DNA from 2 places in the Streptomyces chartreusis genome. Region 1 is predicted to be linked to the other one. Evidence: riboswitches for the same ligand, from Rfam matches in the RefSeq annotation. Region 1 holds a riboswitch; the other holds the start of a gene.
What was found. A riboswitch is a leader RNA that binds a small molecule or an ion and turns the genes downstream of it on or off. The one in region 1 is predicted to bind glycine.

Region 1 (5,566 bases):
GATCGTGCGCGGCCAGGTCATGCACAACCGCTACCGCGTCCTCACCCTGGAGTCCTCCTCCATCCCGAACGCGCTGGCCGCCCTGCTGCTGAACGTCCGCGACACGACCGGCTGCATCCCGCACATCTACTTCGAGTGGACCGAGGGCACCCCGTTCGCCAACTTCCTGCGCTTCTTCCTCTTCGGCCAGGGCGAGGTCGCCCCCGTCACCCGAGAGGTCCTTCGCGAGGCCGAGCCGGACCGCGACCGCCGACCGCGCGTCCACACCGGCTGACGCCCGCACCGGCCCGAACCGGCCGCGGCCACATCAGGATCGCGTCAACGATGAGCCGTAAGACGTCAGAGCGCTGTCAGCGCCGTTCGCACCCGCGCCGGCGGCCCCTACCGTCAGCTGTGTGGACGGAAGCAGACCGCGCCCGGCCCCGACCGGTGACCGTCACTGGCAGAACAGTGCCCGGTTCGCCGCGGGCTGCGCCGTGACCTTCTTCGGCATGACGCTGCTGGTCGACTGGGATGCCCACACCCTGACTCCGCCGCGCACCCTGCTGTGGCTGGTCATGACCTCCCTGCTGTTCACGATCCTGCTCCCCGAGCGCGTGACCGCCGGCCCGGGCTGGCTCGCGGTGCGCGGCCTCGTACGCCGCCAGGCGGTGCGCACGGACGAGCTGGTGACCGTGCGGCAGCACGGCGACGTCTGCACCCATCTGACCCTGCGCGACGCGGACGGCCGCCGCCTCGAACTGGACCCACGCGTCCTTCTCGCCAACCCACTGCTGTGGCACGAGCTGGACACAGGCGTACGCCGCTCACGCGCCGGCGGAACCCTGCTGGAGGGCGTCGACGTACTGGAGCGGCTGCGCCGCGAGATCGACGACGCCGAGGCGCGGGCGGTGCTCAGGGCGTCCGGGATCACCTGAAGTCGGGGCGCACGAAAGGGCTCCCCTCCGGCCGTGCGTGGCCGAAGGGGAGCCCTTTCCGCTGGTGTGCGTCGCCCGCGTGGGCGTCGGCCCGGTGCGGCTCAGTCGTCGTAGGCGTCCAGCGGCGGGCAGGAGCAGACGAGGTTCCGGTCGCCGAAGGCCTGGTCGATGCGGCGCACCGGCGGCCAGTACTTGTCGGCGGCCGACACCCCGGCCGGGAACACGGCCTCCTCACGGCTGTACGCGTGCTCCCACGTGCCGCCCAGCGCACCGGCGGTGTGCGGGGCGTTGCGCAGCGGGTTGTCCTCGGCGGGCCACTCCTCCGAGCCGACCTTCTCGATCTCCGCGCGGATGGCGATCATCGCCTCGCAGAACCGGTCGAGCTCGGCCAGGTCCTCGGACTCGGTCGGCTCGATCATCAGCGTGCCGGCCACGGGGAACGACATCGTCGGCGCGTGGAAGCCGTAGTCGATGAGGCGCTTGGCCACGTCGTCGACGCTCACGCCGGTCGCCTTGGTCAGCGGGCGCAGATCGATGATGCACTCGTGCGCGACCAGGCCGCCCGGCCCGGTGTAGAGCACCGGGTAGTGCGGCTCCAGCCGCTTGGCGACGTAGTTCGCGGACAGCACGGCCACCTGCGTGGCCCGCTTCAGCCCTTCGCCGCCCATGAGGCGGACGTACGCCCAGGAGATGGGCAGGATCCCCGCGGAACCCCACGGCGCCGCCGAGATCGGGCCGACGCCCGTCTCCGGACCGGCGGCCGGCTGGAGCGGGTGGTTCGGCAGGTACGGCGCCAGGTGCGAGCGCACACCGACCGGGCCGACGCCCGGACCGCCGCCGCCGTGCGGGATGCAGAAGGTCTTGTGCAGGTTCAGGTGCGAGACGTCGCCGCCGAAGTGGCCCGGCTTGGCCAGCCCCACCAGCGCGTTGAGGTTCGCGCCGTCGACGTAGACCTGCCCGCCGGCCTCGTGCACCTGCGCGCAGATGTCGGCGACGTGCTCCTCGAACACACCGTGCGTCGACGGGTACGTGATCATCAGCACGGACAGCTCGTCCCGGTGCTTGTCGATCTTGGCCCGCAGGTCCTCGACGTCGATCTCGCCGTCCTCGGCGGTCTTCACGACGACGACCTTCATGCCGGCCATCACGGCGCTGGCGGCGTTCGTGCCGTGCGCGGAGGACGGGATGAGGCAGATGGTGCGCTGTTCGTCGCCGTTGGCCCGGTGGTAGCCGCGCACGGCGAGCAGACCGGCCAGCTCACCCTGGGAGCCGGCGTTGGGCTGGAGGGACACCTTGTCGTAGCCGGTGACCTCGGCGAGACGTTCCTCCAGCTCGCGGATGAGTGTGAGGTAGCCCTGCGCCTGCTCGGCGGGCGCGAAGGGGTGCAGCTGCCCGAACTCGGGCCAGGTGACCGGCTCCATCTCGGTGGTCGCGTTGAGCTTCATCGTGCAGGAGCCCAGCGGGATCATGCCGCGGTCGAGGGCGTAGTCCCGGTCGGCCAGCCGGCGCAGATAGCGCAGCATCGCCGTCTCGGAGCGGTACTGGTGGAAGACGGGGTGCGCGAGGTAGTCGTCGGTGCGCAGCGGCCCGTCGGTGAGCGCGTCCTCGGTGCCGGCGTCCAGCGCCTCGATGTCGCCCTCGACCCCGAACGCCGTCCATACGGCGCCCAGCTGGGCCCGCAGCGTGGTCTCGTCGCAGGCGACGGAGACCTGGTCGGCGTCGACGAGGCGCAGGTTGACGCCGTTCTCCCGGGCGGCGGCGACGACTTCGGCGGCCTTCCCGGGCACCCGCACGGTCAGCGTGTCGAAGTAGGAGCCGTGCACGACCTCGATACCGCCGGCCGCGAGGCCCGCGGCGAGGATCGAGGCGTACCGGTGGGTCCGCCGCGCGATGCTCCGCAGCCCGTCGGGCCCGTGGTACACGGCGTACATGCCGGCCATCACGGCGAGCAGCACCTGGGCCGTACAGATGTTGCTGGTGGCCTTCTCACGACGGATGTGCTGCTCACGGGTCTGGAGCGCCAGCCGGTAGGCCTTGTTGCCGTCGGCGTCCACGGACACGCCCACGAGCCGCCCCGGCAGGCTGCGCGCGAACTTCTCGTGGACGGCCATGTAGCCGGCGTGCGGCCCGCCGAAGCCCATCGGCACGCCGAACCGCTGCGTCGTACCGATCGCGATGTCCGCCCCGAGCTCACCCGGCGACTTCAGCAGCGTCAGCGCGAGCAGGTCGGCGGCGACGGTGACGAGGGCGCCGAGCTCGTGCGCCTGGTCGATGACCGGCTTGATGTCCCGTACGACACCGGAGGCGCCCGGGTACTGGAGGAGCACGCCGGTGATCTCACGCGAGGCGACCTCGACCGGAATGCCCTCGCTGAGGTCGGCGACGACGATGTCGACGCCGGTCGGCTCGGCGCGGGTCTCGATCACGGCGATGGTCTGCGGAAGCACGTCCGCGTCGATCAGGAACAGGCCCTTCTTGTTCTTGCCCATGCGCCGGGACAGGGCCATGGCCTCGGCGGCGGCCGTCCCCTCGTCGAGCAGCGAGGCACCGGACGTCGGCAGCCCGGTCAGCTCGGCGACCATGGTCTGGAAGTTCAGCAGGGCCTCGAGACGGCCCTGGGAGATCTCGGGCTGGTACGGCGTGTAGGCCGTGTACCAGGCGGGGTTCTCCATGACGTTCCGCAGGATCACCGGCGGGGTGAAGGTCCCGTAGTACCCGAGCCCGATCATCGAGTCCAGCACCTGGTTGCGGTCGGCCAGCGACCGCAGCTCGGCCAGCACCTCCGCCTCGGTGCGGGCCCCGGGCAGGTCCAGCGAGTCGGCGTTCTTGATCACGTCCGGCACCGCGGCGGCGGTGAGCTCGTCGAGGGAGCCGTACCCGACCTGGGCGAGCATTTTGGCCCGGGCCTCATGATCGGGACCGATATGACGCTGCTCGAAGGGGATTCCCTGCTCGAGCTCGGAGAGCGGAATGCGATGGGCGGTCATTGCGGAGGCCTCCTGGTCGACACGACCTTCGAGGGGCACCACGGCACGGGTACCCGGACGGCCTCCCCCTCTGTCATCTCAACCTGAGAGCTTCACCGGACCGCCCGAAGGCCGTCGGCTTTCACCGTCGGTGAGAGCGGAAGCCGTCGACACCCGCTCTGCTTTCCAGAGTGACCTCGTCCGTGCGGTACGTGAGCCTGAGAGATTCCGGGGAGGATTTGCTCCTTCGGCGCCTCCGGTGTTGTCCGGAGGACTCTCCCGCACGGGGTCAGCAGCCGCTAGTCAGCCTACCAGCGAGGTCGACGCACGGACCTTCGAGTGGCCGCTCTCACCATTCTGCCTTTTCGTAGTGCTTACGGATGAGTTGCGACCCAGTGGAGGGCCCGTGCAGACCGACATCGATCCGCGCAATCTGATCGGCCGCAAGGCCTTCGACCGCAACGGCACCAAGATCGGCACGATCGACGAGGTCTATCTCGACGACGCGACCGGAGTGCCGGAATGGGCGGCCATACGCACCGGCCTGTTCTCCCGCGACGCCTTCGTCCCTCTGGAGCCCAGCGAGCTGGTGGAGGGCACCCTCCGCATCCCCTTCGACCGCGCCCTGATCAAGGACGCCCCCGACTTCGGAGTGGGCCGCCACCTGTCCCCCGAACAGGAACTCCAGCTCTACCACCACTACGGCCTCGACGTGACGGCCCCGCCCCTCCCCCCGACCACGACTTCGGCAAGTTGGCCCCCACGGAACCCCCGAACAACAACGACCCGACGACTCCCCACCCCTGACCGGCTCAGACCCCACCGACCACGGCCCCGTCAGGTGCCCCCGACGTGGCAGATCCCCCGTCTCCCGCAGCACCCCGGCTTCCCCCACCCCCTCCGGGCCGCTCCTCCACCAGCGGCAACGGCTCCACCGCCTCCAGGCCCGGATCCTCCACCCGAAACGTCCGCACCCGCCCCGGCTCCGTCGACCCAGGCGTCTCGAACCGCACGGTCACCCGCCCGAGCCCACTCCCCTGCACCCACCCGTGCCCGTACTCGGCATGCCGCACATCCTGCCCGGCAAGCCATTTCCGCTCACTAGGCGTCTCCTCCCCCCGCGCCACGGCCACAGCATCCGCGCCGTCCTCGCCACCCTCCACCGGCTGCTGCTCCGCCAGCTCCCCCGCGGCCTGGGCGAACAGATCCTCCTGCGTGTAGTCGGCAAGCCCGCTGACCCCGACCCCCAGCAGCCGCACCCCACCCGTCGTGTCCACGGACTCCAGCAGCCGAGCAGCGGCCTCCCGCACCACCGCCGGATCATCCGTCGGCCCCCGCAAGGTCTCGGACCGCGTCAGGGTCGAGAAGTCGTACCGCCGCACCTTCAGCACGATGGTCCGCCCGGACAGCCCGGCCCCCCGCAGCCGCCGCACACAGCGGTCGGCCAGCCGCTGCACCTCAAGACCGACCCGCACCCGGTCGTGGATGTCCACGTCGTACGTGTCCTCGACGGACACGGACTTCGTCTCCCGCTCGGCCACCACGGGCCGCTCGTCGTGCGCCAGCGCCATCGCGTACAGCGCATGCCCATGGGCTTTGCCCAGCAGCCGTACGAGCTCGTCCTCGCCGGCCTCGGCGATCTCCTCGACCGTATGGATCCCGGCCCGCCGCAGATGGTCCCCC
Region 2 (5,566 bases), 5.0 Mb from region 1:
GGTAGGCGCCGACCTCGTCCGCGATCCGGCGGAACGCGGCGAAGTCCAGCTGCCGCGGATACGCCGACCACCCGGCGATGATCACCTTCGGGCGGTGCTCCTTCGCCAGGCGCTCGACCTCGGCCATGTCGACCAGGCCGCTGTCGGTCTCCACGTGGTAGGCGACCACGTTGAACTGCTTGCCGGAGAAGTTCAGCCGCATGCCGTGGGTGAGATGGCCGCCGTGCGCGAGGTCCAGGCCCAGGATCGTGTCGCCGGGCTGGGCGATCGCGAACAGCGCCGCCTGGTTCGCGGAGGCACCCGAGTGCGGCTGCACATTGGCGTACTCGGCGCCGAACAGCTCCTTGACCCGGTCGATCGCGATCTGCTCGGCGACATCGACATGCTCACAGCCGCCGTAGTAACGCCGGCCCGGGTAGCCCTCGGCGTACTTGTTCGTGGCGACCGAGCCCTGCGCCTCCATGACCGCGACCGGAGCGAAGTTCTCCGACGCGATCATCTCCAGCGTCGACTGCTGACGCTCCAGCTCGGCATCCAGAGCCGCCGCGATCGCCGGATCCAGCTCATGCAGGGGGGTGTTCAGAAGCGACTTGTCAGACGTGTCAGACATAAGGGATACGACTCCTCAGCCGGCGGTGTGGGCGACGTACTCGTCGGCGGAGAGCAGGTCGGCCGGCTCCTCCGTGATGCGTACCTTGAACAGCCAGCCACCCTCGAAGGGGGCGGAGTTCACGAGCGCCGGGTCGTTCACCACGTCCTCGTTGATCTCGGTGACCTCACCGGTGACGGGGGAGTACAGGTCGGAGACGGACTTGGTCGACTCCAGCTCGCCGCAGGTGTCACCCGCGGTCACGGTCGAGCCGACCTCGGGGAGCTGGGCGTAGACGACGTCGCCGAGCGCGTTGGCCGCGAACTCGGTGATGCCGACCGTCGAGACGCCGTCCTCGGCGGTCGACAGCCACTCGTGCTCCTTGCTGTAACGCAGCTGCTGGGGGTTGCTCATGGCCTGAATTCTCCTGTACGCGCGGGAGTGGTGATGAATGAGGGACCGCTGGATACGTGCGTGATCAGCGGAAATGTGCGCAGAGTCACGCGCCTGCCGCTGTCAGTCTCTTCTTGTGGCGTTACTTCTGCCGCTTGTAGAACGGCAGCGCCACGACCTCGTAGGGCTCGTGGCTGCCACGGATGTCCACGCCGACCCCGGCGGTGCCGGGCGCCGAGTGCGCGGCGTCGACGTACGCCATGGCGATGGGCTTGCCCAGGGTGGGGGAGGGGGCACCGGAGGTGACCTCGCCGATGACCTCGCCGCCGGCGACGACCGGGTACCCGGCACGCGGGACGCGACGCCCCTCGGCGACCAGGCCGACCAGCACGCGCGGCGGGTTCTGGGCGGCGCGCTCGGCGGCCTCGGTCAGCGCCTCGCGCCCGACGAAGTCGCCCTCCTTCTCGAACTTCACCACCCGGCCGAGCCCGGCGTCGAAGGGGGTGAGGGCGGTGGTCAGCTCGTGTCCGTACAGCGGCATGCCGGCCTCCAGGCGCAGCGTGTCGCGGCAGGACAGCCCGCAGGGGACCAGGCCGACGCCCTCGCCGGCCTTGGTGAGCGCCTGCCACAGCTCCACGGCGTGCTCCGGCTTCACGAACAGCTCGAAGCCGTCCTCGCCGGTGTAGCCCGTGCGGGCGATGAGGGCGGGGACGCCGGCGACCGTGCCGGGCAGGCCGGCGTAGTACTTCAGGCCGTCGAGGTCGGCGTCGGTCAGCGACTTCAGGATGCCGGGGGACTCGGGGCCCTGGACGGCCAGCAGCGCGTAGGCGTCGCGGTCGTCGCGGACCTCGGCGTCGAAGCCGGCGGATCGTTCCGCCAGGGCGTCGAGCACGACCTGGGCGTTGGAGGCGTTGGCGACGACCATGTACTCGGTCTCGGCGAGCCGGTAGACGATCAGGTCGTCGAGGATGCCGCCGTCGGCCTGGCAGATCATGGTGTAGCGGGCCCGGCCGACGCCGACGGAGGCGATGTTGCCGACGAGGGCGTGGTTCAGCAGCCGGGCGGCGTCCGGGCCGGTCACGGTGATCTCGCCCATGTGCGAGAGGTCGAACAGGCCGGCCTTGGTGCGTACGGCGTTGTGCTCGTCGCGCTCCGAGGCGTAGCGCAGGGGCATGTCCCAGCCGGCGAAGTCGGTCATCGTGGCGCCGAGCGAGCGATGCAGGGCATCGAGCGCGGTACGACGGGGTTCGGTGCTGCTCATCGGTCCGTTGTCTCCCAAAGGCATGACAGGCGAGGTCGTTCCTCCCCATCTGTCATCGGAACCTGAGAGGTTCGCCATGATCCCGGAGACGGTGATCATGGCTTGCACCTTGGGTGGAGCCGCTGTGCACACAGCGACCCGCTTTTCAGATGTGCCTCGCCCGCGCGGTAACGGGGCCTGAGAGATTCAAGGGAGGGACTTGCTCCTTCGGCGCCCCGGCGATGCACTGCCAGGGACTCTCCCGCGCGGATTCAAACGGCCGGTATGCAGTTGGCGCCGCCATCATTGCATGCCGGACCCCGTCGGGGGCAGGCCATCTCTGTAACCGGCTTGTGGCAGGAAGCGAACGAAAAGGAGGAGATCCTCTATTACCTTCTCTTTACGCTCAGTGGGGATGGGGACTCCTGACCCCGGAGGAGGACGATGACGGTGGACCGCACCACGGCGTACGCCACGACCTCGGGCATCGCGCTGCCCAAGCAGCCCGCGGCACCCGGTGTCGAAGCGCACGTCGCGTGCCCCGCACCCGTGGTCCGCGATCTGCGCGACCGCTCCGGCCACAGCCCGCACGCGCTGCTCTTCGGCCCCGAGGACCTCGTCGTCATCACCGGAATGCCCGGCAGCGGCAAGTCGACGCTGATGCGGCGGACGGTGAAGGGCCTGCGCATCGACTCCCAGGACACCCGGGACCGCTGGGACGCCCGGATGCCGGGCTACCTCCCGTACGCCGTCTACCGCCCCCTGGTCCGCCTCGCGCACTACGCCGGGCTGCGCCGCGCGCTGCGCTCCGGCGAGGGCGTCGTCGTGCACGACTGCGGCACGCAGGCCTGGGTGCGCGGCTGGCTGGCCCGCGCGGCCCGCCGTCGGGGCGGCACCCTGCACCTGCTGCTGCTCGACGTGACGCCGGGCACCGCTCTGGAGGGCCAGCGCGAGCGCGGCCGGGGCGTCTCGCGGTACGCCTTCCTGCGGCACCGCCGGGCGGCCTCCCGGCTGCTGCGCTCGGCGGCGAAGGGCGATCTGCCGCAGGGCTGCGGTTCGGCGGTGCTGATCGACCGGGACGCGGCGGACGTGCTGCGCCGGATCGGTTTCACGGGCTGACCGCCCGCAGCCCTGGCGGGGGCGGACACCGGCTAGCCTTCTGAGCCTCAGACGTGGTTCACAGCAGGCGGTCAGACAGATGGACTTCCCAGCGGATCTCCCCGCGGACTTCTCGGCCCGGGCCCACCTCCACCCGCATGGAGGCTGGCCCGGCAATGAACTGGAGGAGGTGCTCTCCGCCTCCCTCGGCATGCCCTCGGCGGGCGCCCGGATCGTCGAGGTGCTGGGCCGCAGCTTCGTCTGGGTGCCCCTGCCCAACGGCGGCGGCCCGGACAGCGGCCCGCTGGACCTGCCCACGGTGGAGATCGAGGGCCAGGCATATGTCCCGGTCTTCAGCTCCGAGGAGCAGTTCCGGCAGGTCGTCGGCTCCCACATGGCGTTCACGGTCGCGCCGGCCGTGGAGTTCGCGCGCGGTCTGCCGCCGCACGTGGGCATCGCCCTGAACCCCGACGGCGTGGTCGGCGTCCCGCTGCCCCCGGCGGCCGTCGCCGAGCTATGCCGGGTGGGCCGCACCCAGCTGGACGGCCCGACCTCCGGCGGCCGGGTCAAGCTCTACGAGCCGGACTGGCAGGAGGACCCGATCGACTTCCTCGCCGCGGCGTCGGCCGAGTTCGCCGCGACCGGCGTGGTCGCGACGGCCCGCCGCTGCCTGGCGACGATCGAGACGGCCGCCCCGGTGATGTTCATAGGCGTCGAACTCTCCCACTGGGAGGGCGACCTGCGCGCCGCCCCCACCGAGGCCCTGGCCCGCGCCCTCACCCGTGCCCCCCTGCCCTGGCAGGTCAACCTGGTCCTCCTGGACGTGGCCCAGGACCCGGTGATCGAGTGGATGCGCGCGAAGGTACGGCCCTTCTACACGCGCGAACTCTGAGAACCTGGGGGCGCGAGGAACTGCGCGACCAGCCCCCACCGGCCCGCAGACAGAAGACCCACCTCAAGTCCCGAGCTCTCCACGGCTCTCCCAGCGGAGCGCCTAAGCTGGGGCTCACAAGCCATGTTTCCCGAAGGGGCGGTAAATCGTGAGCGCGAGCGGCACAACCTCGACCGGGCAGGTCGAGCACATGCTGCGCCAGGTGACGCCCGGGCGCTACGACGCCTACGAGGCCCTCCTGCGGGCCCTCGCCACCCCTTCCACCGGCCAGGTCTGGATGCTGCTCTGGCACGGCCATGCCGGGTCCCCGGACGCCCAGTACGGAAACATGGAGGTCGAAGGGTACGGCTACGCCCCGTGCGTCACCTCCGCCCAGGAGCTCTCCGCCAGCGGCTGGAACCGCAGCTACGAGGTGGTCGACGGCGTCGACGTGGCCCGCACCCTCTACCCGGACCACTACGGCCTCTGGCTGAACCCGCACGCCCCGGGCGGCGGCGTCGGCATCCCCTGGCTCGACCTGCGCCGTATCGCCACGGGCCTGGACCGCCAGCCCGCCGGTCCGCTGCGGCTGTCGGAGCCCGCCATCGAGATCCCGCAGTTCTACGCCATGCTCGCGCAGAACGCCCACCGGACCCAGGCCGTCCGCTCGCTGCGCCGCGCCTGGGTGCAGCCGGCGCTCGGTGCGCCGTATCTCGCCATCGGCCTCGATGTGTACGACACCAGCCCGCCCGCGGTGGACTCGGTGCGCTCGATGATGCTCCAGTCGATCGCCGCGGTCCCGGACGGGCTGCCGGTGTCGACCGTGGCGATGTCCGACGAGGACGATCCGATCGCCATGTGGATGCGCGCGAGCTCCCGTCCGTTCTACGACCGCGAGGCGCACGCCGCACCCGCTCAGGCCCCCGCCGGAGGCTACGGTTACCCACCGGCACAGGGCCGTTACTGATCATCGAACGCGCTAACCTACCGTTCAGTCGGTTTCCCTACTTCGTAGGTGCGCAGGGGCATTGACTGCGGTTTCATAGGCAAATCTCCGCGCGTAGATGTGATCGGAAGGTCCCGGTCCGCCCTCATACGCCCCAACTGACTCGCGTCCGCCGGGCGTTACCCACTGTTCGGATAACGGAACCCCCCAGACAGCATCACGGTTGCGCATACTTTCCCGGCCACCTCTGGCAACAGATCGCCAAAGCGTTGAAGACTCCCCGCAAGACATGGGCCGGTCGGTCCTGTGTACGAGAAAGCAACCGCTACAGCGGCAGCCATGGGGGTCGACAACCGTCGGCCGAGAGGGGTCAATCTCACCGTGACCGCACCGATCGAGACAACGGGAGCGGAGGCCGAAGCGCAGCCC

Region 2: linked by a shared signal. The riboswitch ahead of gcvT (glycine cleavage system aminomethyltransferase GcvT) and the one ahead of gcvP (aminomethyl-transferring glycine dehydrogenase) in region 1 are both predicted to bind glycine.

The regions. Positions count from the first base shown of each region.
Region 1 covers NZ_CP023689.1:8,233,041-8,238,606, reverse strand. The annotation lists gene CP983_RS36445 (APC family permease) at 1-274, shown strand, start outside; gene CP983_RS36440 (hypothetical protein) at 396-917, shown strand; gene gcvP (aminomethyl-transferring glycine dehydrogenase) at 1,019-3,904, opposite strand; glycine riboswitch at 4,080-4,175, opposite strand; partial or broken gene CP983_RS36430 (PRC-barrel domain-containing protein) at 4,290-4,690, shown strand; gene CP983_RS36425 (DNA polymerase IV) at 4,696-5,566, opposite strand, start outside.
Region 2 covers NZ_CP023689.1:3,187,620-3,193,185, reverse strand. The annotation lists gene glyA (serine hydroxymethyltransferase) at 1-610, opposite strand, end outside; gene gcvH (glycine cleavage system protein GcvH) at 626-1,003, opposite strand; gene gcvT (glycine cleavage system aminomethyltransferase GcvT) at 1,125-2,243, opposite strand; glycine riboswitch at 2,283-2,398, opposite strand; glycine riboswitch at 2,399-2,497, opposite strand; gene CP983_RS13325 (AAA family ATPase) at 2,667-3,341, shown strand; gene CP983_RS13320 (enhanced serine sensitivity protein SseB) at 3,421-4,212, shown strand; gene CP983_RS13315 (enhanced serine sensitivity protein SseB C-terminal domain-containing protein) at 4,361-5,158, shown strand; gene CP983_RS13310 (ABC transporter permease) at 5,519-5,566, shown strand, end outside.